DNA from 3 places in the Clostridium sp. ETTB3 genome. Region 3 is predicted to be linked to each of the others. Evidence: riboswitches for the same ligand, from Rfam matches in the RefSeq annotation. Region 3 holds a riboswitch; each other region holds the start of a gene.
What was found. A riboswitch is a leader RNA that binds a small molecule or an ion and turns the genes downstream of it on or off. The one in region 3 is predicted to bind lysine.

Region 1: linked by a shared signal. The riboswitch ahead of ACUN06_RS06300 (aspartate-semialdehyde dehydrogenase) and the one ahead of lysA (diaminopimelate decarboxylase) in region 3 are both predicted to bind lysine.
Region 2: linked by a shared signal. The riboswitch ahead of ACUN06_RS00485 (Na+/H+ antiporter NhaC family protein) and the one ahead of lysA (diaminopimelate decarboxylase) in region 3 are both predicted to bind lysine.

Annotation. Positions count from the first base shown of each region.
Region 1 covers NZ_CP199832.1:1,294,321-1,300,075, forward strand. The annotation lists gene dapA (4-hydroxy-tetrahydrodipicolinate synthase) at 1-713, opposite strand, end outside; gene ACUN06_RS06300 (aspartate-semialdehyde dehydrogenase) at 724-1,719, opposite strand; lysine riboswitch at 1,894-2,066, opposite strand; gene ACUN06_RS06305 (small, acid-soluble spore protein, alpha/beta type) at 2,261-2,512, shown strand; gene ACUN06_RS06310 (class I SAM-dependent DNA methyltransferase) at 2,618-3,355, shown strand; gene hslO (Hsp33 family molecular chaperone HslO) at 3,372-4,256, shown strand; partial or broken gene ACUN06_RS06320 (transposase) at 4,282-4,524, opposite strand; gene ACUN06_RS06325 (hypothetical protein) at 4,776-5,210, opposite strand; gene ACUN06_RS06330 (DUF6973 domain-containing protein) at 5,328-5,755, shown strand, end outside.
Region 2 covers NZ_CP199832.1:99,600-105,354, forward strand. The annotation lists gene ACUN06_RS00465 (nucleoside recognition domain-containing protein) at 1-433, shown strand, start outside; gene ACUN06_RS00470 (spore maturation protein) at 452-976, shown strand; gene ACUN06_RS00475 (ACT domain-containing protein) at 1,128-1,568, shown strand; gene ACUN06_RS00480 (aminopeptidase P family protein) at 1,599-2,855, shown strand; lysine riboswitch at 2,929-3,105, shown strand; gene ACUN06_RS00485 (Na+/H+ antiporter NhaC family protein) at 3,222-4,937, shown strand; gene ACUN06_RS00490 (FUSC family protein) at 5,333-5,755, opposite strand, start outside.
Region 3 covers NZ_CP199832.1:2,597,995-2,603,749, forward strand. The annotation lists gene lepB (signal peptidase I) at 1-201, opposite strand, end outside; gene ACUN06_RS12415 (DUF3006 domain-containing protein) at 198-425, opposite strand; gene lysA (diaminopimelate decarboxylase) at 744-2,036, opposite strand; lysine riboswitch at 2,250-2,416, opposite strand; gene ACUN06_RS12425 (beta/alpha barrel domain-containing protein) at 2,561-3,235, opposite strand; partial or broken gene ACUN06_RS12430 (DNA/RNA nuclease SfsA) at 3,394-3,760, opposite strand; gene ACUN06_RS12435 (PTS transporter subunit EIIC) at 4,478-5,755, shown strand, end outside.

The sequences.
Region 1 (5,755 bases), 1.3 Mb from region 3:
AAATACTTTAATTGTAAAGTAGTTGCATCGGAACAATTACCATCTAAATAAAATTGACACATCTCATGCATAGTTTTTGGAATGATATTTGCAGCAACAGATATTACTCCAATCCCCCCCAGAGACATTATTGGAACTATTTGATCATCATTTCCAGAATAAATATCTATTTTATCTCCACATAAAGCTTTCATCTTAGCAACTTGACTTAAATCACCACTTGCTTCTTTAATAGCTACTACATTATTAAGTTGTGTTAATCTTAATAATGTAGTCGGAGTTATATTCATATTTGTTCTACTTGGTACATTATATAATATTATTGGTGTTTTTACAGCATCATTAATTGCTTTAAAATGCATAAATAACCCTTCAGAATTTGTTTTATTATAGTAAGGTGTAATAACTAGTAAACCATCAACACCAACACTTTCTGCATAAAGACTCATTTCTATAGAAGTTTTGGTATTATTCCCACCAGTACCAGCAATAACAGGAATTCTTTTATTTACAGTATCAACTGTAAATTTAATAGCTTCCTTTTTTTCTTGTTCTGTCATTGTAGTAGCTTCACCAGTTGTACCACAAACGATGATAGCATCAGTAGATTCCTTTATATGCCATTCAATCAAATATTTGAACTTTTCAAAATCTATACCATTTTCATTAAATGGTGTAATTATAGCTACACCAGAGCCTTTAAAAATTGACATTATATTCCTCCTAAAGCCAGTTATTATTAATTAATACTTCGGCAATTTGTACAGCGTTTAATGCTGCTCCTTTTCTTATGTTATCAGCAACAACCCATAAATTTAGACCATTTTCTACACTAAAATCACGTCTTATTCTTCCAATATAAACATCATCTTTACCAGAAATTTCTAATGGGGTTGGATATTTTAATTCATTAACATTATCATATAATGTTAAGCCAGGTGTATTTTCAAAAAGTGTAAATATATCTTTTAATTCAAATGGATTGTTTAATTCAACATTTATACTTTCACTATGACTATTTAAAACAGGTACTCTTACAGTTGTAGCAGTTATTCTTAAATTTTCATCATGTAAAATTTTTCTTGTTTCATTAATCATTTTTTCTTCTTCCTTAGTATATCCATTATCTAAAAATACGTCTATGTGAGGAAGACAGTTACCTGCTATTGGATAAGGAAATTTTTTTGGAGCAATTCCTTTTAGGCCATCTTCTAAATCTGCAATACCTTGCATTCCAGCACCTGAAACAGCTTGGTAAGTTGAATAAATAATTCTTTTTATTCCATACTTATCTGCTAAAGCTTTTAATGGCACCATTGCTTGAATAGTAGAACAATTTGGATTAGCAATAATTCCATTATGATTTTTTAAATCCTCAGGATTTACTTCAGGAACCACTAAAGGAACAGTTTTATCCATTCTCCAAGCACTTGAATTATCTATAACAACTGATCCATAAGCTGAAAAAATAGGAGCAAACTTTAAGCTTATATCTCCACCTGCTGAAAATAAAGCAATATCTATTTTTTTATTTTTAATATTTTCTTCACAAGTATTTTCAACTAGATATTTTTGACCTTTAAATTCTAAATATGATCCAGCAGATCTTTGAGAAGCAAAAAGATATAAGTTTTTAATTGGAAAATTTCTTTCTTCTAATATTTCTAGAAATTTTCTACCTACATTACCAGTACTACCAACTATTGCAACATTGTACATTTTGGTTCCCCCTTTTTTATTCTTAATTTCTTATAAAGTATATATAAATTCAATAATAGAAAATTTTCTGTCCAAATTTAAGTTTTAATATGTGTAAATTTATTCAATAAACTTTTATTAAAAAAACCTTGAGTATCACTCAAGGTATATTGTATATATTAATACATAAAATCCTTAAATGATAGCTCACCACATAAAAATGTGACAGAAATATGCATATTATACATACCCCCAGTTATATAGCTGTAAAGCTTAGGCTATATACTTCGGCGATAAATCCTTTCTTATTATTTTAACATGCTTAAATCCATAATAATACTTTTAAGTACCGCACCTCTATCTATTTATAAACTTATATTACATAGATTATACCTTTTATATAGGAAAGTTTCAAGGAATATTTACTAATTAATGATATGCTTGATTTTTATGCTTAATTTTATTTTATGAATAGAACAAGAAAATTGCAACTAAGTATCTTGTATAAATATAAAAGATATGGGAGAAAATATTTTTAGAAATTTATATAGGGGGAATTTTTATGAGTAAAACACCACTAAAGAAGATTATTAAGTCAAAAATTAGAACTAATAAGGAGTTAACACCACAAGAAAAAATGAGAGAAAAAATAAAATATGAAATAGCAGAAGAATTGGGGTTAAGTCAAAAAGTTGATGAATGTGGATGGGGAGGACTTACATCTGAAGAAACTGGTAGAATTGGAGGAATCATGACAAAGAGAAAAAAAGAATTAAAGCTTCCAACTAATGATCAAATATTAGGAAGAAAATAATGGATTGACTTAGTATTTGTTATCATAGTAATATAAAACATAGAAATTAAAATTCTAAAAATAAGAATTTTTCTCACAATATTAAATAAGTGAGGGGGGGATATTATGGCTTATGGCGAATTTGCAAAGATATATGATGAGTTAATTAATGAAGATATAAATTATAATGAAATGGTTGATTTTATATTAAAGGTTTGTAATGAAAATAATATAAAATTTAATGATTACCTTGATATAGCTTGTGGAACTGGTAATATAACAGTGAGATTAGCTAAACATTTTAAGGATATTTATGGAGTTGATTTATCAGAAGATATGTTAAGAGAAGCTTTTGATAAACTTAAGAGTGAGCGTATTAAAGGGAAAATAATATGTCAGGATATGACGGAACTTTCTTTAAATAGAAAATTTGATTTAATAACCTCTGTATTAGACTCTACTAATTATATTACAGATATTGAAGGGTTAAAAAAATATTTTAAAGGTGTCTATGATCATTTAAAGGATGATGGAATATTTATATTTGATATTAATTCTTATTATAAATTATCTGAAATATTAGGAAATAATATTTACACATATAGTGAAGAAGAAGTTTTTTATACATGGGAAAATGTATTTGAAGAAGATTTATTGTCTATGTTTTTAACGTTTTTTGTTAAAAAAGGTGATTTATATGAAAAAATTGAAGAAGAACATATTGAAAGAGCATATAAAGAGTCTGAAATAGAAGAAATATTACAAGAATTAAATTTAAATATAATTAATAAATTCGATGGATATTTGAATAATAATGTACAAGCAAATAGTGAAAGAATAGTTTATATAGTAAAAAAGAAATAACAGTTGGAGGTTAAATATGAGTGATAAAATAATTAGAGCAGTTGCAAAAGATGGAATGATAAGAATAATTGCAGGTACTACAACTAATTTAGTTGAATATGCAAGAGAAATACATGAGTGTACACCAGTAGCTTCAGCTGCACTTGGAAGATTACTAACAGCAGGAGCATTATTAGGTTCCACATTAAAATCAAAGGATGAAGTAATGACTTTAAAAATTGATGGAAGCGGAGATGCTAATGGAGTAGTTGTTACTGCATATGAAGGTGGTAAAGTTAAGGGATATATAGGTAATCCATATGGAGATTTACCATTAAACACAAATGGCAAACTTGATGTTGGTGGATATGTAGGGAAAAATGGTCAATTATTAGTTATTAAGGATTTAGGAATGAAAGATCCTTATGTTGGTCAAGTTCCAATACATTCAGGTGAAATTGCTGAAGATTTAGCATATTATTTTACTGTATCAGAACAAACACCATCAGCTGTTTCATTAGGAGTATTAGTTGATAAGGATTATTCTATAAAGGTAGCAGGTGGATTTATAATTCAAATGTTACCAGGTGCAGATGAATTCTTAGCTGATATAATCACTTATAGATTAGAGGAAATACCGTCATTAACTACTATGCTAAATGAAGGAAAAACTATGGATGATATTTTAGATTATATCTTTGGAGATATGGACTTAAAGGTATTAGAAGAAATGACTCCAGAATTTACTTGTGATTGTAGCAGAGAAAAGGTAGAAAAAGCATTAATTTCAATAGGTGAAAAAGACTTAAGAGAAATATATGAAGATGGTAAAAACGAAGAATTAAAATGTCATTTCTGCAATAAGACATATGTATTTACACCAGAAGATATAGGTGATTTATTATCAAAAATATCTAAATAATTTCAGTTTGTTGAAAAACCTCCTGTTAAAAAAACAGAGGGGTTTTGTTTACTAGTTGTGGATAAAGTTTGAAATACATAATATAATTAAAATTACTAATATAATATGAAAATAACAAAGATAGTCTTGTTGCTATCTTTTTCATATTCTGTACTGCTGCAGTTAGCAGACATTGTTCGGACACTTTTTCGTGTCCACGGAAGCGAGCATAGCGAAGCCCATGCAGATTTTTTGAATCTGCGAAGCTTCGCTCAACCGTTTCTTTTCTTACAGAGATTGAAGAAACTTATATGACTACAATTATTTCAACTAAAGAAAGTATAGGAAAATTTAATGTGGTGAAAATGTGATTTTACATGAAAGTTTACTGGAACTAAACTTATAGTGGTGTTTTTACCCCTTACAAATGGCTTAAAACCGTAAAATTTAAAATATAAAAATGAAAAAACTGCGTAGAAGAATAATTCTGCGCAGTTTTTTCGTTTAAATAGCTTGTTTATAAAGTTTAAGAAAAGTTTATTATTCAACGTTAATTGTAAATTTATATACTATATCTCCAGTATCATACCATCTGGCAGAAACACTATATGTATATGATCCTTTTATTTCTGGTGATTTGAAAGAATAGTTATTAATATCTATAGAATTATTATTATTAATTTGTTGAATTGAATATTCATGGGGAATTTCACTAAATTCTAAATTTATTTCACTTGACGGTGTTACTGTCAATGAATAATTTCTAGTCTTGTATTTTGTTAAATATTTTGTTTTTCCGTTGTAATTATAACTAGAAATACAACTATTTATCATTTCAGAATTACTTTTAATTTGTAAGTTAGGTATATCTAGATTTTTGTTTGAATTGTTTTTATTTGTAAAAACAATAGAGGCTATTAAGGTTATAGATAATAAGGTAATTATAAGACAAATAGTTTTTTTATTCAATTTCACAATATTACTCCTTTTATACATAAATTTAACATTTTTATTTAAGTTTTTACAAATATATGATACAATATTTTTGTAAAAATATCAAATTTATTACGTATTTAATAAGGGGGATTATTTATGAAAAAAACATTGATATCTACAATTTTGGCAACTGCATTAATATCTACAATGATAGCAACAGTGGCTAATGCCAGTGTTACTGAAGATAATATTTTAATAAATTTGAATAGTAGTGTTGAAACTAATATAGAGGAAATAGATTATGCATCTATGATAAGCTCTATTCAATTACCTGTTTTAGTTGAGAATTTGAAAACTTATATGGAGGAAAATCCAAATTTAACTGATGAAGAAATTAATAATTATTTTAAAAATTTAATAATTCAAAATTATGATGAAAGTTTAGTAGCTTTAGATAATATATCAATGTATGCATATGATTATGCGAATGCGTTACCAATAGTTTCATCTAGATTAGGTACTAATGAAAAAAAGGTATTTAATTCTAATCCTGCAAAGGGTGTTTTAGTTTTATCCAATGCTCA
Region 2 (5,755 bases), 320 kb from region 3:
GTGTTTTTGGTGTGGTGTTATGAAAGTTGCTCAAAATAGTGGATTTACAGAAAAGTTAGCTAAACTTATGAAACCTATATTAAAGATTATATTTAAAGATGCAGCTAAGGATGAAAAAGTATTAGGAGCTATAGTTATGAATATAACAGCAAATATGATGGGACTTGGAAATGCAGCAACACCTTTTGGAATTAAAGCAATGGAAGAAATGGATAGATTAAATACTAAGAAAGGTGTAGCAAGCAATGATATGGCTTTATTTTTAGTGTTAAATGCTGCTTGTATTCAATTGGTTCCATCAACAGTATTATCTATAAGAGCAGCAGCAGGTTCTACAAATCCTGGAGCTATAATATTGCCTGCAATAATATCTACTGGTACAGCAGCTATTGTTGGGGTTATTTGCTGTAAGATTTTACAAAGGTATTTTTAAATTTATGAGGTGATATTAGTGTTTAGTTATATAACAAGGAGTATTATTCCAATAATAGTTTTAATTATTATTACTTATGGAATGATAAAAGGTAGAAAAGTATATGAATGGTTTATTGAAGGGGCTAAAGAAGGGTTAAAGGTTTGTGTTAATATTTTTCCTTATCTTTTAGCTATGATAATTGCAGTTCAAATATTTAGAGAATCAAATCTTTTAGATATGTTAAATAATGCAGTTTCACCCCTTTGTAAGTTAATAGATTTGCCTAAAGAAATTGTACCATTAGTATTAATTAAGCCACTTTCAGGTAGTGGAGCAATGGGAGTTTTTACTGATATTTTAAAAAGTTATGGAGCTGATTCTCCAATTGGATTAGTTGCTTCAGTAATTATGGGAACTACAGAGACAATATTTTATACTATAACTGTATACTTTGGAGCTGTTAAAATAAAGAAAACAAGGCATACAGTTTGGGCAGCAATAATGGCTGATATGACTGCTATTATTATGGCAATACTAATGGTAAAAAATTTTATTCTTTAAAATTATTTAAAAAATATAATGTAAAATATTAAAGGTGATTCAAAAATATTTATTCAATTGCATAAATCTGAAAAGAAAATTGGAATTCTATTGGAATTTAAATTTTTTGGTTGTATAATATTACTAAAATAAAATCGAATGGAGAATGATTATGGGGGAAGATAAATTTTACATTGTAAATGAAAAATCATTACCAGAGATATTTAAAAAGGTAATTGAAGTTAAGGAGAATATTGAACTTGGCAATGCAAAAGATATAAGTGAAGCTATAAAATTAGTTGGAATTAGCAGAAGTACGTACTATAAATATAAAGATGATGTATTTCCAATGGGACAGGATATGCAGTCAAAAAAAGTTACACTAATAATTTTAATGACACATAAATCTGGCACATTATCTAAAGTACTTGATTGTATTGCATTTTATAAGGGAAATATATTAACAATAAATCAAGATATACCAATAAACTTATCAGCTAATATTACTGTTACTATAGATATTTCTCATATGGAAAAAAGTATAAGTCAATTAGCTAAAAGATTAAATTCGTTACCTAATGTTAGAAGTGTTAAATTATTAGCAGCAGAATAATAAAAAAATAATTTACAAGGAGATAGGGCTATGAAAAAAAATATTTATAAATTTAATAGAAATAATCTTTTAGATAAAATTAAGGATAACTCAATTGTAATTTTATTTGCTGGAAAAGCAATTCAAAAAACTGGAGATCAAACTTATCCATTTACTCCAAATAGGAACTTTTATTATTTAACAGGAGTAAAAGAAGAAGAACATATATTAGTTATGTCAAAAATTAATGGAATGAAATTTTCTAAATTTTATATTAAAGATATAGATTTAGAATTAGAAAAGTGGATAGGAAAGAGTTTAAGGAAAGAAGAAGCTAAAGAAATTACAGATGTTGATGAAGTGAAGTTTAAAAGTCAATTTAATTCAGATATTCATAAAATGATAACTATGAAAGATGAAATTAATCTTTATTTAGATTTAGAAAGAATGAGTGCTGATACAGAAGGAACTATTTCACATAAGTTTGCAAATGAGATGATGAATAAGTATCCACAAATAAGAGTAAATAATATTTATAGCAAAATTGGTGAATTAAGATTAAAAAAATCACCACAAGAAGTTGAAAAAATAAAGAAAGCTATAGAAATAACTAAAAGTGGAATTGAAAAATTAATGACTGAATGTCGTAGTGGTATGAAGGAATATGAATTAGAAGCATATTTTGATTTTAACTGTAAAATTAAGGGCGCAACAGATTTGGCTTTTACAACAATAGCAGCAGCAGGGAAAAATGCTACAACATTACATTATGTAGAAAATAATTCAAAGTTAAAAGATGGAGATTTAATTCTTTTTGATTTAGGTGCAGAATATAATTGTTACAATGCTGATATAACAAGAACTTTCCCTATAAGTGGAAAATTTACTGAAAGACAAAAAGAAGTATATAATTCTGTTTTAAAAGTTAATGAAGAAATAATAAATTTAATTAAGCCTGGAATGAAATATAAAGATATTAATGAAAAAGCAACAGATTTAATTGCAGAAGAATGTATAAAACTTGGCTTAATAAAGGATAAAAGTGAAGTTAGAAAATACTATTATCATAGTATTGGACATAGTTTAGGAATGGATACTCATGATATTGAAACACCTCATAGAGATATTATATTTGAACCAGGAGTTGTATTTACAGTAGAGCCAGGAATATATATCCAAGAAGAGGGTATAGGAATTAGAATTGAAGATGATATATTAGTAACAAATGAAGGGGTTATTAATTTATCTAGTGATATTATAAAGAGTGTGGATGATATTGAAAACTTTATGAATAAGTTTACCAAATAATATATATATAAAATTGTATTGAAAATATATTAAATAGATTATATAATATATTTGTAAATAACAAAAGTGAATAAATTAGGGTAGAGGCGCGATAGTTAATAGTATTATTGATGAGGAAAGCACTATGATTCAATAAGAAAGGATCAATCGCCGAAGCATACAACTGATGCTTTAAGGTTGTATAGCTGGGAATACATAAAATATATGTATTACTGTCACAAAAATGTTTTTGTGTTGAGCTATCATTTAAGACTTGTAATATTGTATTTTTTTGCATATGAAAGACCTTGAGTGTTAACTCAAGGTCTTTTTTTGTGTGTTAAGGTGCTTTTAGTATTCACTTTTATACAAATAGGGGGAAAGAAAATGAAAAAAAGGAGTTATAAAGTATTATTACTTACGATGTTGATATTTATTTTTTCAACATCAATCACATTTGCAGAAGAAGTCGAAGTAGTTGTGGGAAATTCAGATAAGTTTGGATTATGGACATTGCTTCCACCATTAGTAGCAATTATATTAGCTTTTATGACAAAAAATGTTGTTATTTCATTATTTATAGGAATTTTATCGGGAAGTTTTTTAATTAGCCTTTCAGGATATAATGTGTTTGAAGCCTTTATACATGCATTTTTAGATTTTGTAAATAGAGCATTAAATTCATTAGCTGATCCATGGAATGCTGGAATAGTTCTTCAAGTATTAGCAATTGGAGGAATAATTAATTTAGTTGCAAAAATGGGTGGAGCAAAGGCTATAGCAGAAGCATTAGCTAAAAAGGCGAAAACTGTAAAAAGCACACAATTAACTACATGGCTTTTAGGATTATGTGTATTTTTTGATGATTATGCAAATTCATTAATTGTTGGGCCAATAATGAGGCCAGTTGCAGATAAAATGAAAATGTCAAGAGAAAGATTAGCATTCATTATAGATGCTACGGCAGCTCCAGTAGCTGGACTTGCTATTATTTCTACTTGGATTGGATTAGAAGTAAGTTTAATTGGAGATGCATTTAGTTCTATAGGCATAGATGAAAGTGGATTTGGAGTGTTTCTTAAAACAATACCATATAGGTTTTATAACATATTAATTCTTGCGTTTATAGTAATAACAGCATTAACATTAAAAGAATTTGGACCAATGAGAAAAGCTGAAATTGCGGCAAGAAATAAAAGTAAGAATTTAAGTGAAGAAATTGCAGCTGAATCATCATCTCAAATGGATGAATTAGAACCAAAAGAAGGAATTAAGCTTAGTATATGGAATGCAATTATTCCAATAGGAGCATTAATAATTTCTGCATTAATAGCATTTTATTATAGTGGATATAGTACAATAATGGGTGGCGAACCATCAACAGCACAAGAAATTATGATGAATTCACCATTTTCATTTAAGGGAATAATGGAAGCATTTGCTGCTTCGGATTCATCAATAGCATTATTCCAATCTGCATTATTTGCGTCAATAGTTGCTATAGGCATGGGTGTTGCAAAGAAGATATTTACTTTAAGTGAAGCTATTGAAGTTTGGGTTGATGGAATGAAAGGATTAATAATAACAGGTGTTATATTAATATTAGCTTGGTCATTAGGATCTGTAATTAAAGAACTTGGAACTGCATATTATTTAGTTGAGGTATTAAAGGGAGCAATACCAGCATTTTTATTACCAAGTTTAATATTTGTTTTAGGAGCAGTAATTTCATTTTCAACAGGAACAGCTTATGGAACAATGAGTATATTAATGCCACTTGCAATTCCATTAGCTTATTCAATAAATCCAGATATGTCATTTGTAGTAGTTTCTACAAGTGCAGTATTAACAGGAGCTATTTTTGGGGATCATTGTTCACCAATATCTGATACAACAATACTTTCTTCAATGGGAGCAGGATGTAATCATATTGAACATGTTAAAACTCAAATATGGTATTCAGTATTTGTTGCTATAATAACTATATTATTTGGATATATTCCAGCAGGATTTGGAGTGCCAGTATATGTAGTATTACCACTTTCCTTAATAGCATTATTTATAGGGGTTCAATTATTTGGTAAAAAGGTTGAAGAAGCTTAAGTAATAAGTAAAATAAAAAAGGAATTTTTCTAGTTAGTAGTTTGTAGTTAGTAGTTGTAGATGGGGCTGTTGCACTAAATAATTAGTGTACAGCCCCTTTTTAGCAAAAAATAAAACATTAATTCCATGAACTTGAGTTTTTGCTGTATATGTATATCTAGAGGAAGTACTTACCTTACTCATTAAAGTTATTATAATAGAAGTTCCAATTGAACTTGCAACTTGTATTAATGTATTATTAGCAGCATTTCCATGAGCATATAAATTTTTATGTAATGAATTTAAACTGAAGTGATTAATGGCATCATAAGCATTGATATTGCTAACATTATTTTATTCAATGATATTAATAAAAAACTCATCTAATAAAAGATGAGCCAATAATGATATTTTTATTATTTATGGGGTGGTGGAGTTATAAGTTTATTAACTAATATTGAAATTACTATTCCAAGCAATGTTTCTATTATTCTATTAGTTGCATAATATAAAGGGTCACTATATGCATGTGCAGTAGTTACTCCTAAAAATGCTATGCAAGTTATGTTTATAGCTCCAGGTCTTTTTAAAATATTACATAAATAAATCATTAAAATAATTCCAAGAGAAATAATTATGTATATAAGTAGTTTTGAAATAAAATGATTGCTAATATAATTTTCTAGTGTTCTAAAAAAGAATAAGAATATTAAACCAAAACAAGCTCCCAGTATAGTTCCAGCACCTCTGTTTATACCCATATGAATTGAGTTATATACAGTGTCTTGCAAGCATATTATAGCTGTAAGACACGCAAAGAATGGCTCACTAGGTAATAG
Region 3 (5,755 bases):
TCCACGCTTAAGTTTTTCTGGATTATGAATTCTTGTAACAAATAATCTATCACCAACATTTAATGTTGGAACCATAGATTCAGATGGAATTTTAACCTTAAAAATTAAAAACTTATTAATTAAAAATGCTAATACTAATGCTATTAATATTGGTACAACCCATTCAGTAAAGAAATTTGTTTTTTTTAATTCTATTCTCACTCTTCCCACATACCTTTCATTAAAATGCTTATTTCTTTTTTTCTCTTGTTAGTTGCTTCTATGTTTACTTTAGGTAAATTATTTTCATTTATAATTACTACATCACCTTCATTAGGTTTAATACAAAATGAATTTATATTTTTTGAAATTATATTATGATTCTCATCTTCTAAGATAACATAATCTTCTTCTATCCTATCAATTATAAATTTTTGTTCCTTCATATATACTATACTAACCCTCTTTTCCTATATATATAATATAGATTATTAATTAAAATCTACATATGTTGGATAGTTATATTAAGTATACCATATTTATATAATAACTAATAGTATTACTCTTCATTATATACATTTATTATGTCAATTTTGTTACAACAAAAAATTTTATTAACGCTATATATATTTTATATATATTTTAATTTATTATAATATTGTAATAAAAAAATAGCCATACCTAAATTTGATATAGCTACTTATATATAATCTTTATAAATTCTTAAAATTTTATTTTCATTAATATACAAAGTTGAAAACTCTTTAAATTTCTAAAGCTAAAAGTTCTTCATAACTTTGTCTTTTAGATACAACTCTTACAATACCATCCTTAACAAATATTACAGGAGCTTTAGGATTCTTATTATAATTACTTGACATTGAAAATCCATATGCACCAGTTGAAAATACAGCAAGAATATCACCTATTTCAGGATTTTGAATACATATATCATCAATAAATACATCTCCTGATTCACAACATTTTCCTGCTATAGCTACTCTTGTATCTAATTTTTCATTCATCTTATTTGCAATTGCCATTTCATATTTTGCTCCATATAAAGCAGGTCTTATATTATCAGTCATCCCTCCATCTACAGAAACGTAAGTCCTTACACCTTGTATATTTTTAATTGCTCCAATTGTATAAAGTGTAATTCCAGCATTTCCAACTATTGATCTTCCTGGTTCTATCGTTAATATAGGTTTTTCTACATTTAAATTTGAACATACCTCATCAACTTTTTTCAATATTACTTTACAATACTCTTTTATTGATTTTGGATTATCCCCATCAGTATAATGTATACCAAATCCACCACCTAAATCTAATTCGTGTATAGTATATCCAGTCTGTTCTTTAATTTCTTTTATAAACTTCATCATAATTTCAACAGCATCTTCATAAGGTTCTGTTTCAAAAATTTGGGAGCCTATATGACAGTGTAATCCCTTTAAATTTAAATTTTCACAATCTAATGCATGTTTTACTGCCTCCATAATTGTTTCTCCAACTGGAGCAAATCCAAATTTAGAATCTATTTGTCCTGTCTTTATATACTCATGAGTATGAGCTTCTATTCCTGGTGTTAATCTTAAATAAATATCTTGTATCTTATTACATCTTTTTGATTCTTTATTTAACATTTTCATTTCACTTAAATTATCTACAACAAATCTTCCAACACCAAGTTTAACACCTAATTCAATTTCCCCTCTGCTTTTATTATTTCCATGGAAATATACTTTATTTAAAGGAAATCCAGCTTTATAAGCAGTAAATAACTCTCCCCCTGATACTACATCTAAATAAAGCCCCTGTTCTTCTACTAATTTACACATTGCCTTTGTCAAAAAAGCCTTTCCAGCATAAGCTACCTTATTATTTTCTTCCTTACATTTAAAATTATCATAGTAATCTTTACAAGTATTTATCAATAACTTCTCATCCATTACATATAATGGAGATCCAAATTCTCTAACTAAATGACTACAACTAACACCTCCTACTAATAATTCATTGTTTTTAACTTTCATTGCCCCAAATAATTTCATTATTATACCTCCAATAATCTATTTAATTAGAAGCCATTTATTATAAACCTCATTCATAAACTATTTAAAAATTATATTTAATCTAAAAATTATTAACTTTTATTTAAAATAACGATAAAAAACTACCCATATAAAAACCTATAAGGGTAGTTTACTTATTAAAATGCAAGTTTTATTCACAAAATAAACTCAATTTTTTTGATTGAATAATTGCACCTTTTTAGCACTCCACTTTCGTGACAGTTATGCATATGTTATATACATACCCAGAAATACCCCTTTACATAAAATATTCCTTCGGCTACTATACCTTTCATAAATTATCATAGCCCGTCAGCTCCAATTTATTACTATTTATAAATAGCACCTCTAACATAGGTTTTTTATAAAATTTTATTTAAATAATTAAAATAACATATTTTCATCAATAATAAATCTATTATATATGATATGTACATTGTTATTAATATGATACCATATTATTTAAATTATTCAACCATATTTTATTTTTTATTATAATTTTTCTATAAACTTCTATATTTATCCATCAAACTACTCATAGTATCTCCATTTGTTGGTGGTGTATAAGTTATAGCATTTGCACCTGCCTCTATTGTTTTTCTTATCGTTTCTTCATTTGGTCCACCTGTAGCTATTACTGGGAAGTTTGGAAATTCTTCTTTTATTTTTCTAACTATATTTGGAGTATCTTTTCCACCTGAAACATTTAATATTGTTGCTCCAGATTCTATTCTTTTTCTTATGTCTTCGTTAATAGATACTACTGTAACTATTAATGGTATATCTATAGTTTCCCTAATTCTTGAAACAACTTCATTTGAAGTAGGTGCATTTACAACTACTCCCATAGCCCCTTTAAATTCTGCATCTAATGCTAAATTAACTACCCTCTTTCCTTGAGTTATTCCTCCCCCAACTCCACAAAAGACTGGCACATCTGCTGCCATTACTAATGCTGATGTTATTAACGGCTGAGGAGTAAATGGATATACTGCAATTATTGCATCTGCATTTGTATTTCTAATTATTGCAACATCTGTTGTAAATAGTAAAGATTTTATTCTTTTGCCAAAAATTTTTATCCCTGAACAATCCCTAATACATGAAGGCACTTCTACAACATGACTTCTTAAAAGTCCTTTTATTTCAGGCACATTTTTATGTCTCTTATTCTCCATCTAAACACTCCTAACACTAATTTTATAGATATAATTATACTATTTAAATTTAATATTTAAAGAACTTTAAGTTAATATTATTTCTACTTCTTCATTTATTTCTATTCCATCTTCCGTTACTATACAATTATATTCAAAAATATCCACATCATTTTTGCTCCTAAATCGTTAGAAATCTTAAAATCAAATCTACTTTTTCCAAAGGTCTTCTCTCTTAAAATATTTGTATATTTAACAAGTTTCTTTATTTTTTAAAGCTTCTTCTACAACTTTATTAGGTATTTGAGAATCCATACTTATTAATTTATTTGCCTTATAAACAGCAATTAAATCATATTGAGTTTTCCTAGTAGGATTATTTTCCTCTCTTAAAAATACAGTATACCCCTCTACAAGCAATTCTCCACATCTTCCAGTATTAGGTACATGTGCTGTTATTTCTTCTTCTTCTAATTTAACTACTGCATTAAATCTATTGGGTCTATTTATAAACTCTGCTTTTTTTACATTTTTATTATATTTCATTTTATATAACTCACCCCTTTAGAATTTTTGTATATTACATTTTTCTATATCTTTTAATAAAAGTTATCCACAAACTTTAATTACATATTGCCGTATTTTTATTTGAATATTTAACTTATTATCAAGTTATCCACAACTTTTATCCACAATTCTGTGGATATTGTTGATAACTTTATTTTTTAGAATGTAAGTTCGCATTATTTGTTCTACAAACTTTTCATATTTTTTACATTACCCACTATATAGTTGTTTATTTTTATAATAACCTAATATATTGTGTCAATACTATAAAAAAGTTTTCAACATTTTTTAGATTTTATCCACAATCTGTGGATAACTTTTGTTTAAATCTCAATTCAAATTTTACCTTTTCCTTATAATTTACTAAATATCTATTTTTATAATAATTAAAATAGATATTTATTGCTATAAATCCACTTATTAAATAATTCCTTATTATATTTTTCAAAAAAGCTTTACATTAAATTTAGATTATGTTATTATATGTAATGTAATCTAATAATTAGTGTGTTACTGGTAATGCAGGCAAGGCTTAAATATGTATAAATTGTTGTTTATTCCAAAATGATACTTAGGGATAATTGTATAATTTATAGATATTTGAGCCTTTTTTATTGTTTAATTACAATATTCTATCAAGCTCATGCTATTATGTTTATTTAATTTAAAATATAAATTCTAGGAGGAATAATCACAATGATGCAATTTTTACAAAGAATTGGTAAAGCTATAATGCTTCCAATTGCTGCCCTTCCAATTGCAGGTATATTACTTGGTATCGGTGGTGCTTTCTTAGGTATCGCAACTTTACAAGATGCCCCTGCAATCTATAAAGGATTAATTAGTTTTGTTAACATTCCTGCAGTTACTGCTGTATTAACAGTTATGAAAAATGTAGGAGATATCGTATTTGGTAACTTACCAATATTATTTGCTGTTGGTGTTGCTGTTGGTTTAGCAAAAAAAGATAAAGGTACTGCTGCTTTAGCATCTGTATTTGGATTCTTTGTAATGAACCAAGTTATATCTACACTTTTATCTTTAGGTGTTACTCAATTAGGAGTTGTTACTCCTGATTCAGTTGGTAATTACGGTTCATATGTTACTACTAATGTTGGTATATTTACATTAAATATGTCAGTATTCGGTGGTATAATTACTGGTTTAATAACAGCTTTATTACACAATAAATTCCATACTATTCAATTACCAGCTATTATAGGATTCTTCTCTGGATCAAGATTTGTTCCTATAGTTACTGCTGTTACTATGGCATTTGTTGGTGCTATATTAGCATTTGTATGGCCAGTTGTTCAAGATGGTATTAGTGTATTATCTACTTTAGTTAAAAATGCTGGTGCAATTGGTACATTCTTCTACGGATTAATTGAAAGAGCTTTAATACCATTTGGATTACATCACGTATTCTATACTCCATTCTGGTATAGTTCATTAGTTGAAGGTAATGTTTTAGTTAATGGTGCTGTTCAAACTGTTGCTGGTGCAAATACTGCTTACTTCGTTCAATTATCAAGTATGTCAAGCTTAGTTGGTGCTTCTGCTTCAACTATGAGCGATGTAATTAGTGGGACTACTAGATTTATGGCTGGTAAATTCCCATTCATGATGTTTGGTCTTCCTGGTGCTGCATTTGCTATGTACAAAGCTGCTAAGCCAAACAAGAAACAAGTTGTTGGTTCATTATTAGCTACAGCTGCATTAACATCATTCTTAACTGGTATAACTGAACCATTAGAATTTACATTCTTATTCGTTGCTCCAGCTTTATATGCTGTACACTGTGTATTTGCAGGTTTAGCATTCTTCTTAATGGATATATTAAATGTATTCATAGGTATGACATTCTCTGGTGGTGTAATTGACTATGCATTATTTGGTTTACTTCCAGCTGGTGCTGGTGTTCCAACTAACTGGTATTGGGTTTTAGCTGTTGGTGCTGTATATGCAGTATTA